DNA from 2 places in the Streptococcus sp. SC1 genome. Region 2 is predicted to be linked to the other one. Evidence: predicted binding sites of a transcription regulator. Region 2 holds the regulator's gene; the other holds the start of a gene.
The links. The regulator NrdR, encoded in region 2, represses ribonucleotide reductase genes. The targets are predictions, from matches to a motif close to ACACNATATATNGTGT.
Positions count from the first base shown of each region.

Region 1: nrdH (glutaredoxin-like protein NrdH) is a predicted target of NrdR. The motif match lies at 1,675-1,690, and genes of this name have one in related genera.

Region 1 is NZ_JAQCMU010000003.1:27,406-35,723, forward strand. Features, by position in the region: gene nrdE (class 1b ribonucleoside-diphosphate reductase subunit alpha) at 1-1,235, opposite strand, end outside; gene nrdH (glutaredoxin-like protein NrdH) at 1,330-1,548, opposite strand; gene PAN94_RS05430 (phosphocarrier protein HPr) at 1,992-2,255, shown strand; gene ptsP (phosphoenolpyruvate--protein phosphotransferase) at 2,260-3,993, shown strand; gene PAN94_RS05440 (NADP-dependent glyceraldehyde-3-phosphate dehydrogenase) at 4,230-5,654, shown strand; gene glgB (1,4-alpha-glucan branching protein GlgB) at 6,043-7,956, shown strand; gene PAN94_RS05450 (glucose-1-phosphate adenylyltransferase) at 7,960-8,318, shown strand, end outside.
Region 2 is NZ_JAQCMU010000008.1:8,153-16,470, reverse strand. Features, by position in the region: gene PAN94_RS09575 (hydroxymethylglutaryl-CoA reductase, degradative) at 1-855, opposite strand, end outside; gene PAN94_RS09570 (hydroxymethylglutaryl-CoA synthase) at 852-2,030, opposite strand; gene der (ribosome biogenesis GTPase Der) at 2,321-3,631, opposite strand; gene PAN94_RS09560 (NADPH-dependent oxidoreductase) at 3,674-4,390, opposite strand; gene dnaI (primosomal protein DnaI) at 4,387-5,283, opposite strand; gene PAN94_RS09550 (replication initiation and membrane attachment family protein) at 5,284-6,444, opposite strand; gene nrdR (transcriptional regulator NrdR) at 6,451-6,924, opposite strand; gene PAN94_RS09540 (alanine/glycine:cation symporter family protein) at 7,073-8,318, opposite strand, start outside.

The sequences.
Region 1 (8,318 bases), on a different contig from region 2:
CCCAAGTTACATGACACATCTGTTCCCAAGCGGAGATACTCTTGCGCATCATTCAAGAGGCTAGGCTCTTGCACTTGCAGGATTTCAGAGCAAAGGTTACTCATGATGATTTTGCCGTCGATTGGATTGGAACGGTTGGCAGTATCGATATTCACGACATACGGATAGCCAGACTCTTGCTGGAGTTTAGAGATTTCTGTCTCCAAATCACGGGCTTTGATTTTAGTTTTGGTAATCTTAGGGTTAGCGACCAACTCATCGTATTTTTCAGTGATGTCGATATAGGCAAATGGTACGCCGTATTCACGTTCAATTGAATAGGGGCTGAAGAGGTACATATCTTCATTTTTACGCGCCAATTCGTAGAATTTATCTGGAATCACGACCCCGAGCGAGAGGGTTTTAACCCGAACTTTTTCGTCGGCATTTTCTTTCTTGGTAGAAAGGAAGGCGATGATATCTGGGTGGAAGACATTGAGGTAAACAACCCCAGCTCCCTGACGTTGGCCCAGCTGGTTAGAGTAAGAGAAGCTGTCTTCGAAGAGCTTCATAACAGGTACAACGCCAGACGCTGCTCCCTCATAGCCCTTGATAGGTGCTCCAGCCTCCCGCAGATTGCTGAGAGAAATACCGACCCCACCTCCGATACGAGACAATTGCAGGGCAGAGTTAATGGAGCGGCCGATTGAGTTCATATCATCTGTTACTTGGATGAGGAAGCAGGAAACCAATTCACCACGACGAGCTCGACCAGCGTTGAGGAAGCTTGGTGTAGCCGGTTGATAGCGCTGGTGGATGATTTCATTTGCGATATCCTTGGCAATGGCTTCATCTCCGTTGGCAAAGTAGAGGGCATTAAAGAGCACTCGATCTTCCATGCTTTCCAGATAGTATTCACCATCATTTGTCTTCAGTGCATACTGGTTGTAGAATTTATAGGCAGCCATGAAAGATTTGAACTTGAAATCTTGAGCACGGATAAAAGCAGACAACTCTTCAATATATTCAGGAGAATAGAGTTGGATAAATTCTTTTTCCAAGTAGTTCTCTTCGATTAAGTATTGAATTTTTTCAGTAATAGAAGCAAACTTCATCGTGTTTGGTTCAACATTTTCTTTAAAGAAGGCTTCCAAGGCTTCTTTGTCTTTGTGAAGCATGATTTGCCCATTGACTGGACGGTTAATTTCGTTATTTAGACGGAAGTAAGTCACATCTTCTAAGTGTTTGAGTCCCATAATTTTCCTTTTTCTAAAATGTCTTTTGCTTGTACAAAATAAACGGCTCCTACGAATGATAGGAGCGGCAACAAAGCTCTAAATACTGGTGAGATTATGATAATTTTTTAAGTTTACCAGGCTGGAAACCAGAGAATGCTTCAGTTGGCGTTTGAATAACAGGCGCTGCATTGAAACCGAGGCTTTTAACATGGTCGATGTATTCTGGTTGCTCATCAAGGTTGATTTCGCGATATTCCACATTGTTGGTATCAAGAAAACGTTTGGTCATCTTGCATTGAACACAATCGTTTTTAGAGTAAATAGTTACCATTAGATGATTCCTCTATACTTTCATTTTCTTAAATTTAAATCTGAAACTAGTATATCTAAAAGCGAATTCGATGTCAACAGTTTTGAACTAAATATTGTATGATATTTTCTTATAGCAACTATAGAGATACAATATATAGTGTATAAAACATCGAAACAAAGAGAAATAACCACAAGAAGTAACAGCGCTTACTGTACTTTAAGCGAAGCTAGACCAAGAAGAATTCATTATAAGGAAGAAAGCCTTGAAACGATTTCGGAAAGAGAGGGAGTTGATGATTGAATCTACTATAATTAAAACAGAATTCATTTTCAAACTCTAACGAAATATTTTGTAAGCGTGCTATAAAATTCTTGAAAAAGATTTCAAAAAGTGATATAATATCAACTTGTAAGGGTTATCACTTTAACTCAAAAAGAATTATTTTAAAGGAGAGTCTAACTATGGCTTCTAAAGATTTCCACATTGTGGCAGAAACAGGTATTCACGCGCGTCCAGCAACATTGTTGGTACAAACAGCTAGCAAATTTGCTTCAGATATCACTCTTGAGTACAAAGGTAAATCAGTAAACCTTAAATCAATCATGGGTGTTATGAGTCTTGGTGTTGGCCAAGGTGCTGACGTTACAATCTCAGCTGAAGGTGCAGACGCGGATGATGCTATCGCTGCTATCTCAGAAACAATGGAAAAAGAAGGATTGGCATAAGAAAATGACAGAAATGCTAAAAGGAATTGCAGCATCTGATGGTGTTGCTGTTGCTAAGGCATATCTATTAGTTCAACCGGATTTGTCATTTGAGACTGTTTCAGTCGATAATACGAATGCAGAAGAGGCTCGTTTGGATGCAGCTCTTGAAGCTTCACAGAACGAGCTTTCTGTTATCCGTGAGAAAGCAGTAGATAGCCTTGGTGAGGAAGCGGCTCAAGTATTTGACGCTCACTTAATGGTACTCGCTGACCCTGAAATGGTTGGTCAAATTAAAGAAACGATCCGTACTAAGAAAGTAAATGCGGAAGCTGGTCTGAAAGAAGTTACAGACATGTTTATCGCTATTTTTGAAGGTATGGAAGACAATCCATACATGCAAGAACGTGCGGCAGACATTCGTGATGTAACGAAGCGTGTTTTGGCAAACCTTTTGAGCAAGAAATTACCAAATCCAGCTTCTATCAATGAAGAATCAGTTGTGATTGCACATGACTTGACTCCTTCTGATACAGCTCAATTAGACAAGAAATTTGTTAAAGCGTTTGTAACCAATATCGGTGGACGAACAAGCCACTCTGCGATTATGGCGCGTACGCTTGAAATCGCAGCCGTATTGGGAACCAATAATATCACTGACCTTGTTAAAGACGGCGATATCATTGCAGTAAATGGTATCACTGGTGAAGTTATCATTAACCCAACTGAAGAGCAGGCAGCAGCATTCAAGGCAGCTGGTGAAGCTTATGCGAAGCAAAAGGCTGAATGGGCTCTCTTGAAAGATGCCCAAACAGTGACTGCTGATGGCAAACACTTTGAACTCGCTGCTAATATCGGTACACCAAAAGACGTTGAAGGTGTCAATGCAAATGGTGCTGAAGCCGTAGGTCTTTACCGTACAGAATTCCTTTACATGGATTCACAAGACTTCCCAACAGAAGATGAGCAATACGAAGCTTACAAGGCTGTCTTGGAAGGCATGAATGGAAAACCAGTGGTTGTCCGTACGATGGACATCGGTGGAGATAAGGAGCTTCCTTACTTCGATATGCCGCATGAAATGAACCCATTCCTTGGATTCCGTGCATTGCGTATCTCTATCTCTGAAACTGGTGACGCTATGTTCCGTACACAAATCCGCGCTCTCTTGCGTGCTTCTGTCCATGGACAATTGCGTATCATGTTCCCGATGGTTGCTCTCTTGACAGAATTCCGCAAGGCTAAAGCAGTTTATGAAGAAGAAAAAGCGAAATTGCAAGCTGAAGGCGTTGCTGTAGCGGATAATATCCAAGTGGGTATCATGATTGAAATTCCAGCAGCAGCAATGTTGGCGGATCAATTCGCCAAAGAAGTTGACTTCTTCTCTATCGGTACTAACGACTTGATCCAATACACAATGGCTGCTGACCGCATGAACGAACAAGTTTCATACCTCTACCAACCATACAACCCATCAATCCTTCGCTTGATCAATAACGTTATCAAGGCAGCTCACGCTGAAGGCAAGTGGGCAGGTATGTGTGGAGAAATGGCCGGTGACCAAACAGCTGTGCCGCTTCTTGTCGGAATGGGCTTGGATGAATTCTCTATGAGTGCCACTTCTGTCCTTCGGACTCGTAGCCTTATGAAGAAATTGGATACGAAGAAGATGGAAGAACTTGCACAGCGCGCATTGACTGAATGTGCAACGATGGAAGAAGTTCTTGAACTTGAAAAAGAATATCTTGACTTCGATTAATCTGAAAATTAAGATCAGGAAAATTTTCCTGGTCTTTTTTAGTTTTCTTCAACGTCATAGTGGACCTAGTGTAGAAAGTGAGAATTGATAAAAAATCGAGAAATATAGAGAGTTCATATGAGCAAAAGAAGATGATTCATGAAATTTGTGAAAAATTTCTTTAAATATATAAAATTTAGTTGAAATTTTCAGAAAATTTGATAAAATGATACTTAATAACATTATGGAGGGTACAAGTGACACAATATAAGAACTATATAAATGGAGAGTGGAGAGCTTCTGAAAATGAAATCACCATCTCATCTCCTATCAATAATGAGATTTTAGGAACTGTGCCTGCCATGAGTCAGGCAGAGGTTGATTATGCGATGGCGAGCGCTCGTGCTGCTTTGCCAGCTTGGCGCGCTCTTTCAGCAGTCGAACGTGCAGCTTATCTGCATAAGGCCGCGGATATTTTGGAGCGTGATCAAGAGAAGATTGGCGAAATTTTGGCAAAAGAAGTTGCCAAGGGTATCAAAGCGGCAGTCGGAGAGGTAGTCCGGACAGCAGACTTGATTCGTTATGCGGCTGAAGAGGGCATCCGTATTCACGGTCAAGTTATGGAAGGTGGCGGCTTTGAAGCTGCCAGCAAGAAAAAATTGGCTATGGTTCGTCGTGAGCCTGTAGGAGTTGTCTTGGCTATTGCGCCATTTAATTACCCAGTCAATCTGTCTGGTTCTAAGATTGCTCCTGCCCTTATCGGCGGAAATGTTGTGATGTTTAAGCCACCTACTCAAGGTTCGATTTCTGGTCTGCTCTTGGCTCAGGCTTTTGCTGAGGCTGGTCTGCCTGCTGGTGTTTTCAATACCATCACAGGCCATGGTTCAGAAATTGGGGACTACATTATTGAGCATAAGGAAGTAAACTACATTAACTTTACTGGCTCCACTCCAATCGGTGAGCGCATCGGTAAGTTGGCTGGTATGCGTCCAATTATGTTAGAATTGGGTGGTAAGGATGCTGCAGTTGTGCTGGAAGATGCTGACTTGGAGCATGCAGCTAAGCAGATTGTTGGCGGGGCATACAGTTATTCCGGTCAGCGCTGTACGGCTATTAAACGTGTCATTGTCATGGAGAGCGTAGCAGATAAATTAGCGGCGCTGATTAAGGCAGAGGTAGAGAAACTGACGGTTGGTGATCCCTTTGATAATGCGGATATCACACCAGTCATTGATCATGCATCAGCAGATTTCATCTGGGGCTTGATTGAAGATGCTCAAGAAAAGGGAGCGTCAGCCTTGACAGAAATCAAACGTGAAGCAAATCTCATCTGGCCTGCCTTGTTTGATCATGTGACACTGGATATGAAATTAGCTTGGGAAGAGCCATTTGGTCCTGTTCTTCCGATTATTCGTGTGACTTCCGTTGAAGAGGCTATTCAGATCTGTAACCAGTCAGAATTTGGTCTGCAATCTTCAGTCTTTACAAATGATTTTCCGAAAGCATTTGAAATTGCTGAAAAACTGGAAGTGGGTACTGTACACATCAATAATAAGACCCAACGTGGTCCAGATAACTTCCCATTCCTTGGTGTTAAGGGGTCTGGAGCCGGAGTGCAAGGGATTCGTTACAGTATCGAAGCGATGACACAAGTAAAATCCATCGTGTTTGATGTGAAATAATGAGAAAGGCGGCTTTGTGCGGCCTTTTTTCTCACCTTGATGAACTTGTAAATCTAACAAGTGTTCGAACAATATAAAAATAAGCAAGCGTTTATATTTTTGATTACTTATCATTTTAAAATGTAAATTTACATATTGGTCTATACAATTATCAGCTATTTTATCTCTAATCCGATTGATTTTTATATCAAATGATTCAGGTAAAAGCCTTTAGAATCAGTATCTCATGAGATCTTCTTCAACGATCTATTGATATAGCAATTCATTCTTTTGAAGAAATTGGGCTTTTGAAATTTTTGAGATAGTTTTTGGAAATTTACTTGAAAAATATAAGAAAATGGAGTAAAATAGAAACATAGAAAACGTTTACAAATAGAAAGGTGACTAAATGGACAAAAAAGAAGCATTAAGAACCTTTACAACAGGTGAAAACTTTCATTTGCAGCATTATTTGGGAGTGCATCAGGATGTGGTGGATGGCAAGGCTGGCTACACCTTTAGAGTCTGGGCTCCCAATGCGCAGAATGTGCATCTGATTGGAGATTTCACCAATTGGTATGGAGAGCAGATTCCTATGACTCGCAATGAAGGCGGTGTATGGGAAGTCTTCACGGATTTGCCTAAGGAAGGAGATATTTACAAGTACAATATCAAACGCAGTAGTGGTCAGGAAATCTTGAAAATTGATCCGCTGGCTATTTATTTAGAAGAGCGCCCAGGGACAGGAGCTATTGTTCGGACTATTCCAGAGAAGAAGTGGCAAGATGGACTTTGGCTGGCTCGGAGAAAGCGTTGGGGCTTTTTCTCAAGACCGGTCAATATCTATGAAGTACACGCTGGCTCTTGGAAACGAAATCCTGACGGCAGTCCATATTCTATGGCTCAGCTTAAGGAGGAGTTGATTCCTTATCTGGTAGAAATGAACTACACGCACGTTGAGTTCATGCCGCTCATGGCCCATCCTTTGGGACTCAGCTGGGGCTACCAGCTTATGGGTTACTTTGCCTTTGAACATACTTATGGAACGCCAGAGGAATTTCAAGACTTTGTCGAAGAATGTCACTTGAATAATATTGGTGTCATTGTGGACTGGGTTCCGGGTCACTTTACCATCAATGACGATGCCTTGGCCTACTATGATGGAACACCAACCTTTGAGTACCAGGATCATGACCGAGCTCACAACTATGGCTGGGGCGCCTTGAATTTTGACCTAGGAAAAAATGAAGTGCAATCTTTCTTGATTTCTAGTATCAAATTCTGGATTGATTTCTACCATCTAGATGGGGTTCGTGTGGATGCAGTTAGCAACATGCTCTACCTAGACTACGATAGTGGTCCTTGGCAGCCAAACAAGGATGGCGGTAATCGTAACTATGAAGGCTACTATTTCTTGCAACGTTTGAACACAGTCATCAAGCTATTTCATCCAGAAGTTATGATGATTGCTGAAGAGAGCTCGTCCGAAACCAAGATTACGGGTATGAGAGAAATGGGCGGTTTGGGCTTTGACTTCAAGTGGAATATGGGCTGGATGAACGATATTCTCCGTTTCTATGAAGAAGACCCGATTTATCGCAAGTACGATTTTAATCTGGTGACCTTCAGCTTTATGTATGCTTTTTCTGAAAATTTCCTCTTGCCTTTCTCTCACGACGAAGTCGTTCATGGTAAGAAGAGCATGATGCATAAGATGTGGGGTGACCGCTACAATCAATTTGCTGGTCTACGCAACCTCTTGACCTATCAAATCTGCCATCCAGGCAAGAAACTGCTCTTTATGGGTTCAGAATTTGGTCAATTCCTAGAGTGGAAGTCAGAAGAGCAGCTGGAATGGTCAAATCTGGACGATCAGATGAACAAGCAGATGCAGAGCTTCACTTCGGCCCTCAACGCCTTTTATCGAGACAATCGTCCGCTTTGGGAGATTGATTTGAGCTACGATGGCATCGAAATCATTGATGCTGACAATACCGATCAGAGCGTCCTTTCCTTTATTCGTAAGACGGAAAAAGGAGATATGCTGGTCTGTGTGTTCAATATGGTGCCAGTAGAGCGCAAAAACTTTACCATTGGTGTGCCAGTGGAAGCCATTTATGAAGAAGTATGGAATACTGAATTAGAGAAATGGGGAGGTGTTTGGAAGGAACACAACGAAACAGTTCAGTCTCAAGAGGGACTATGGAAAGATTATCCGCAGACCTTGACCTTTACGCTACCAGCTTTGGGAGCAAGTATTTGGAAAATCAAGCGTCGTGTGAATGTTCGTAAAAATGCTAAAAAAGATTCCACAAAGGAGTAGGATATGAAGAATGAAATGCTAGCTTTGATTCTTGCCGGTGGGCAAGGAACTCGTCTTGGAAAGCTCACACAAAGTATTGCAAAACCAGCAGTACAGTTTGGTGGTCGTTATCGTATTATTGATTTTGCGCTGTCAAACTGTGCTAACTCTGGGATCAACAATGTCGGTGTGATTACCCAGTACCAACCACTTGCTTTGAACAGCCATATCGGGAATGGTTCAAGCTGGGGCTTGGATGGTATCAATACAGGTGTATCCATTCTTCAGCCTTACTCTGCCAGTGAAGGAAATCGTTGGTTTGAGGGAACTAGCCACGCTATTTTCCAAAACATCGACTATATCGACAGTATCAATCCTGAATA
Region 2 (8,318 bases):
AGCTTCAATGGCACGCCAGTCATTACCTGTCGCCAAAAGAACTGCATCAATTCCGTTGAAAATGCCTTTATTATGCGTGCTGGCCCGATAAGGATCCTGCTTTGCAAATTGACTGGCTAAAGCGATTCTTTGAGCAGTTCGTTCAGCTTCTGCCTTGTCTCGACTGAGTGAGTGAAAATCAATTTCACAAGAGGCTGTTACAAGCGCTTCAGTCGCATAGTTAGATAAGATAGCCATCAAGCTCTGTCCACCTGTTAGCTCCTCCAACCGTTCTTTTAGTGCTTCTAGCATTGTATTAAGGATATTGGCACCCATGGCTTCCTGGGTATCCACGACAAGGTAGACAACTAGAAAGTCCGTCTCTCCCTCCAGGAAATCCGTTCTCAAATCACGCGCCCCACCTCCTCGCTTGACGATGGAAGGATGGGCTTGATTTGCCAACTCCAGCAAAGCTGACTTCTCATTTTGGATCTGCTCTAGAGCTTTAGCTACATCCGGCACATCATAGAGTGCGACCTGCCCAATCATCTGCCGATTATGAATCTTGGTTTTGAAGCCGCCATTGCGCTTGATGATTTTTGCTGCAAAACTAGCAGCAGCAACGACAGAAGGCTCCTCTGTTACAAAGGGTACCTGATAAACCTGCTCATCTATGAGAAAGTCCGGTGCAATCGAATAAGGCAAAGCCAAAACAGAAAGCACATTTTCACTCATTTGATTGGCAGTCTCCAGCGGCAGATGGTATTGATTAGCAAGATTTTGCCAATTCTCATCCTGGAGTAGCTCATGGGCTTTCAGAAACTCTAGCCGCTCTGCAGGTGTCTTTTTAGAAAATCCAGTCCAATTTATTTTCATGATGGTTTCTCAACTTTGATATACTTGCGCTGGTGTTGGTCAATTTGAACCAAGGCGTAAACTTGGTCATCGTAGCCAGAAAAGACAGCTGAGCCGTTTTCATCCAGCTGGGCTTCTGCAAAGAAAAGCTCTTCATAGGTGGCAACTGTCAATTCCTGACGTTGATTCAATTGCTCCAAACGATGAGTCGTCAGTTGTTTTTCATAACCTTCTACCAGATTGGCACTGAAAATCTCAGCGACAGCACCGCTACCATAACTAAAGAGAGCAATCTTGTCACCAGCCTTGAGATTTTCAGAGTTTTCTAAAAGGGACAAGAGCCCCAAAAAGAGCGAGCCTGTGTAGATATTTCCAACCTTTTGGCTATAAAGAATAGACTTATCAAAGTTTTCTTGCAGTTTTCTCTGCTCTTCCTGAGACAAGCTCTGATCCATAATTTTATTTAAACCTTTGAGTGCCAATTTAGGATAAGGAAGATGGAAACAGACCGCTGCAAAGTCGGCTAAAGCTAAACCATGACGCTTTTGATATTCCTTCCAAGTTGTCTCAAGGCAATCCAAATACTGCTGAGTTGAGTAGACACCATTGACATAAGGAGTCGTAGAATAATTTGGTCGCCAGAAATCCATAATATCACGAGTCTGGGCCACATTGTCATCGTTGAACTCCAGAATTCGTGGATTTTGACTGATCAACATAGCGACAGCGCCTGCACCTTGAGTCGGCTCGCCTGGCGTCTCTGCCCCGTATTTGGCAATGTCACTAGCGATGACCATGACCTTGCTTTCTGGATATTGTCTGATATGCAGCTTGGCATAATCTAGAGCAGCAGTTGCGCCATAGCAGGCCTCTTTAATTTCAAAGCTACGAGCAAAGGGCTGAATGCCTAAAAGACCATGAATAAAGACCGAAGCTGCCTTGCTTTGGTCGATGCTAGACTCTGTTGCGACAATGACCATATCGATGACCTTCTTGTCCTCCACAGTCAGGATTTGCTCAGCCGCTGCTGCGCCCAAAGTGACAATATCCTCAGTTAAAGGAGCAATGCTGATCTCCTTCATCAATAATCCCTTGCTGAGCTTGTTGGGATCAATACCCCGCTTCTCAGCTAGATGATCTAATTTTAAAACATAATTGCTAGTCGCAAAACCGATTTGATCGATTCCGATTTTCATCATAAAGACCTCATTCAATTCATTTGATAGCTAATAGTATTCAGACATTATTTTACCATAATTAAGGCTAAAACTCTTTTAAAAACCATTTTTTAAGCTCAAATCCGACTTGAGACGGAGAAAGCTCATCATCAAAAAATGAGAGAAACCCAATTTTTCCAATTCAGTTTCCCTCATCAGTCTATTCCAAATTTTGAGCTAGCAAGTTTAGGGATTTAAGGATAAGCTTCCGCCCATAAATTCCTTGAAATCGCTCTTATTTTTTCTTTATAAACAGTCCGAAGCAAGTCCTACTTCCGCTTCCTTGCAATCAAGTGAATCGGTGTTCCTTCAAAAACAAAGGCCTTGCGGATTTGATTTTCCAAGAAACGCAGGTAAGAGAAGTGCATGAGCTCTTCTTCATTGACAAAGATGACAAATGTTGGCGGTTTGGTCGCAACCTGAGTCGCATAAAAAATCTTGAGACGTTTGCCCTTGTCAGTCGGCGTCGGATTAATTGCGATAGCATCCATGATGACATCATTGAGTACCGCAGACGGAATACGGGTATTTTGACTCTGACTGATTTGCTTAATCATGTCCGGCAGCTTATGGAGGCGCTGCTTGGTCAGGGCAGAGACAAAGATAATCGGCGCATAAGACAAGTACTGGAACTGGTCACGAATATCTTCTTCCCAGTCTTTCATAGTATGGTTGTCTTTTTCCAGCGTGTCCCACTTATTGACGACGATGATCATTCCTTTTCCTGCTTCATGGGCGAAGCCAGCGATTCGCTTGTCGTACTCACGAATTCCTTCTTCAGCATTCAGCACCATCAGAACGACATCTGAGCGATCAATCGCCCGCATAGCCCGCATAACAGAGTATTTCTCCGTATTTTCATAGACCTTGCCCGACTTGCGCATACCAGCCGTGTCGATCATGGTAAATTCCTGACCTTCACTGTCCGTAAAGACCGTATCAATAGCGTCGCGCGTGGTACCAGCCACTGGACTAGCAATGACCCGATCCTCACCCAAGATGGCATTGATCAAGCTAGACTTGCCGACATTGGGGCGGCCAATCAAGCTAAACTTGATCATATCAGGATTTTCAACCACTTCCTCATGTGGAAGATTTTCAACGATAGCATCCAGAACATCCCCTGTACCAATCCCATGGACAGAAGATACTGGGAATGGATCTCCCAAGCCCAGTGCATAGAAATCATAGATTTCATTGCGCATTTCAGGATTATCCACCTTATTGACTGCTAAGATAATCGGCTTGTGGGTCTTGTAGAGCATGCGAGCCACATACTCGTCCGCATCCGTGATACCTTCCTTGCCAGACACGACAAAAACGATAACATCAGCCTCGTCCATAGCGATCTCCGCTTGGTGCTTGATTTGCTCCATAAAAGGCGCATCAACATCGTCAATTCCGCCTGTATCAATGATACTAAACTTACGATTAAGCCAATCTGCCGTCGCATAGATGCGGTCACGAGTAACCCCTTCCACGTCTTCAACAATGGAAATCCGCTCACCCGCAATCCGGTTAAATAGCGTTGACTTGCCGACATTGGGACGGCCGACAATGGCAATAGTTGGTAAAGCCATGTTTTTCCTCTTTCATTCTTTGAGACAGAGCTGAGCTCCGCCTTATTTTTCTAATTTCTTTTCTTTGAACAGTTGGTCAATCGCTTGATTCGGCTCCTGACCAAATTGGGCTGCCAAACGCTGGCTCCAAGTATCCTGTGCCCGATCACCAGCATACTCAGCCTGTACACGGTCATAAGTCTCAATGACAGAGCTGAGTTGTTCACGGTATTCTTCCTCAAAGACCACCGCTTCATAAGGCAGACGTGGCTTGACAGTATGGTTTTGATTAGGCTTTCCTAAAGCCATGCCGAAAACTGGATAAGTATAGTCTGGCAGATTAAAGAGCTGGGCAATTTTTGAAGCTTCATAGCGAACTAAACCAATAATAACGCCGCCATAACCCAGACTTTCAGCTGCTAAGAGGGTATTTTGCCCTGCCAAAGCAGCATCCACCGAGCTAATGAGAATATTTTCAGTTCCCTCAGGGTGGAAATCTTCTGTATGTAGGGCAGCTCCCTTTTCAGCTCGATTGAGGTCTCCTACAAAGAGCAAAAAGGCTGATGCCTGAAGAATTGCTTTCTGAGGAACTAAGTCAAAAAGAGCCTCTTTTTTCTCCTGGCTGCGCACCACGATGATAGAGTAAGACTGGAAGTTTTTCCAGCTGGAAGCAGCACGCCCAGCATCGATAATAGCGCGTAGTTCTTCATCTGAGATCTGCTCCTCCGTAAAGCGACGAACAGACGTATGAGCTTTCATCAAGTTAATTGTTTCATTCATCGGCGATTCTCTCCTTCTAGGTGTACTTCTTGAGCTAAAAACTTAATCCGCTCCATAACCCGCTTAGCCTGCCAAGTCTCATCGCCATTCTTAGAGTTGGCAAAGTGACGCTCCAAATCTGCAAAACTAAAGTTAGAAGTGAAGAAAGTTGGCAGATTTTCCTGCATACGGTGCTGGAGGATAACTTGTAAAATCTCATCCCGCATCCAGGGGCTAGACTGCTCTGCACCGATATCGTCCAAAATCAGCACTTGAGCTGTCTTGACCTGGTCAATCTTGTCCTTGACCAAGCCAGAACTGATAGCATTTTTAACATCTAAAACAAAGCTCGGATAGTGAACTAGAGTAGTTGAAGCACCTCGCTCTACTGACAATTCATGAGCTAAAGCAGCCATCAAATAACTTTTCCCAATACCAAAATCTCCATAGAGATAAACAGCCTTTTGATAATTAGGATAATCAGCCACAAAATTAGCCAATCGTTCAAAAATTTCATCACGATTCTTTTTTAAGTCAATTTGACCGAAACTCGCATCTTTAAGACTAGAAGGTAGGTTAATTAGATTGATCCGATCTTTAATATTTTTCAACTTTTCCTGCTCAATCAACTCAGGCGTTTCCTCATAGGCAACATCCGCATAGCCTTCATTTTTCACCAAGATTGGCTTATAACCCTTGGCAATATAATTCTGATCTTCTAGCAGGAAGCGATCTCGTTCGGTAATGTATTGATTGAACTTAGAAATGCTCCGCTGAATCTCAGCTTGGGTCAGCTTTTCCTGCTGGATAAAGGCTGCCACATCTGGATCGGCCATAATCTGCTTGACCAGCTCCTGATAATCAAACTGCTTCACCTTATTCATATGAGGCATTGCCTGTCCTATTTTCTCCATTTAATCGCCACCCGAACCCTTTCTAATTTTTTCTAAAAGCTTGCGTCTTTTCTCTTCTAATTTTGCTTGTTGCTCAGGAGTAGTATCATCTTTATAATCAGGATTACTCCAATTCGGCACATTGCTTTTAGCAGAAGCTGGGCTGACTTGCGCAGGACGATTATTCGTCTGCTGGTTGCGCTCGCGGATTTTTAGGACCGCCTCTTCAGCCGAGGTCACCTTTTGATAAGAAAAGTCATTGGCCACCTTGAGGGCATACTTCTCATTGAGATTGGCCGAATCCACCTTATTAAAAGTCAATAGCAGGATGATATTGATAACTTCATCCAACAGTCCCATCTCTGCCAAATCCTGAATCAGCTTCCGTTCACTACGCGTAATGGCCGCCTGACGGGTTTTCTTGATTTCGGCCAAAAAGAGTAGTGGCTGCTTGCTTTTAGCCTCACGAATAATGGATTGCTCTTGCTGAGAAAAATCTCCCGAAACTGGTTTCTGCTGAATCTTTTGCTGCATCCGTTTCGTCGAAATCACATGTGACACAGCCGTTTCACGCGCTAAGACATAAGTCTCGTACCAAGTCCATTTCTTCTGCTCCGCAATAGCAAACAAGTCCAAGAGGTCTGCTTTTTCATCTGCAAAACGCAAGCCATCCTGGGCCATTCTCTGTTTAAAATGCGTCAAATCAAAATCATTCTGGCGACTGGTTCTCGTCAGACTGACCTCTTCCATGCCATAAATTTGGCTAAAAGAAGGACTGATTTTTTGCCCAGCTGGATTTTCCGGTCGTAGCTTATCTACCGCCGCCTGACCAATCTTTTTCTCCAAAAGACTACTGTACACATGATGAGCAAAGAAGTCCTCAGCGGACAAGGTTGGATAGAGTCGGATGAAAAATCCCGTCTCCGTCTGGTAAAGCTCTAGCAAGCCAATAGCTGATAGACGTTCCAAGCTTCTCTCCAACACTTCCATACCAAAATCAAGATGATTTAAAATATGGCTGAAAAGTCGCTGCTGAGCTCCATTATCCCAAAAAGAAACCAGATAAAGATAAAGCGCCACTGCATCCTTGCCCACAATAGGTAGATAATAACGGGTCAGCCCGCTCATATCTTGACTGACCTGGTTATTAGACAAGAAAGAAAAATGATCATTTGGTTTCATAAGCCATTATTTTTCCTTTTTCTTCTTAGAACCCTTGGTAATCTGCTTCAAAAGGCTTTCCAGCTCGCCAACATCCTTAAAACTCCGATAAACACTGGCAAAACGAACGTAGGTGATTTCATCCAGCTCGGCCAGCTCATCCATGACCAGAGAGCCAATATATTCGCTGGCAATTTCATTTTCACTCTGACTGCGAAGTTTTTGCTCAATCCGATTGACCAATTCTTCGATCTCGTCACTTGATACCGGACGCTTCTGAGCGGAACGGATGATTCCGTTAAAAATCTTATCCCGAGAAAACTGCTCACGCGTTCCATCTTTTTTGACAACGACTAGGGTTCTTTCTTCCACGCGCTCATAAGTTGTAAAACGGTGCTGGCATTCCTCGCATTCACGGCGGCGACGGATTGTATTTCCATCTTCTGCCTGCCGGCTGTCAACCACACTTGATTTGCTTCCACCACATTTGGGACAACGCATGTCATTTCCTCCTAGAATCTTAATACTTCATTATACCATGTTTTGGGCAATAACAAAAGACGAGAGATTTCTCGCCCATAAAAAAACTAAAGCTGACAAAGCAGCTTTAGCAAGAAAATCTTCTTTCAAAAATCCAGCAAATGGAAACTCAGCCCTTCTTGTCAAAATACTTTTTGGTCTCAGCAATAATAACAGGAGATAAGGCCAAAAGAGCAATCAGATTTGGCAAGGCCATCAAGGCATTGACAATATCGGCAATGACCCAAACTGCTTCAAGCTCAATAAAGCCTCCTAAGAGCACCATAACGACAAAGATGATTCGGTACAAGCGAATATATTTAACACCAAACAGGAACTCAAAGCAACGCTCACCGTAATAGTTCCAGCCTAAAATCGTGGTAAAAGCAAACAGAACTAGAAAAACGGATAGAAGGATTGGACCAAAATTAGCAAAGACAGTCGCAAAGGCTGCCTGAGTCAAGGACACACCATTGAGATTGCTATCCCAAACTCCTGTGATTAAAATTGTTAAACCTGTCAGACTACAAATAATCAGAGTATCAATAAAGGTTCCCGTCATCGAAATCAAGCCTTGCTCAACAGGCTCCTTGGTCTTGGCTGCCGCCGCAGCAATAGGTGCTGATCCTAGACCAGATTCATTGGAGAATACCCCGCGTGCGACCCCATTTTGAATCGCCATCTGGATGGTTGCACCAGCAAAACCACCAACAGCAGCCGTCTGACTAAAGGCAGAACTAAAGACTAGCTGAAGAGTTGGCAGCAGACGATCTAGATTGACTGCTAAGACAGTCACAGTCCCCAAGATATAAATAGCTGCCATAAAGGGCACAATCTTGGTCGACACTCGAGCAATCGACTGGATACCGCTAAAAATAACTAGAGCCACCAAAATAGCCAAGATAGAGGCAGTCACAGCTGGAGGCAACTGAATCGTATTCTGCATAGCTTCTGTAATGGAATTCACCTGCGTAAAGGTTCCAATCCCTAAAAGAGCCACCAAGACACCTGCTACAGCAAAGAAGATAGCCAGCGGACGCCATTTTTCTCCCATTCCCAAAAGAATATAATGCATGGGACCACCAGCAACGGCTCCGTGAGCATCCTTAGAACGATACTTGATTGCTAATAAACCTTCGGCATACTTGGTTGCCATCCCAAAGAAAGCAGCTAGCCACATCCAAAATAAGGCGCCCGGTCCACCAACTTTTATGGCAGTCGCTACACCGATAATATTCCCCGTGCCAACCGTGGCTGCCAATGCTGTACAAAGAGCTGCAAAGCTAGACACGTCTCCATGATGATCCTCACCGGAAACAAAAATTAAGCGAAAGGCGCGAGAAAGGCGCGAAATCTGTAGCAACCTCAGACGAAGT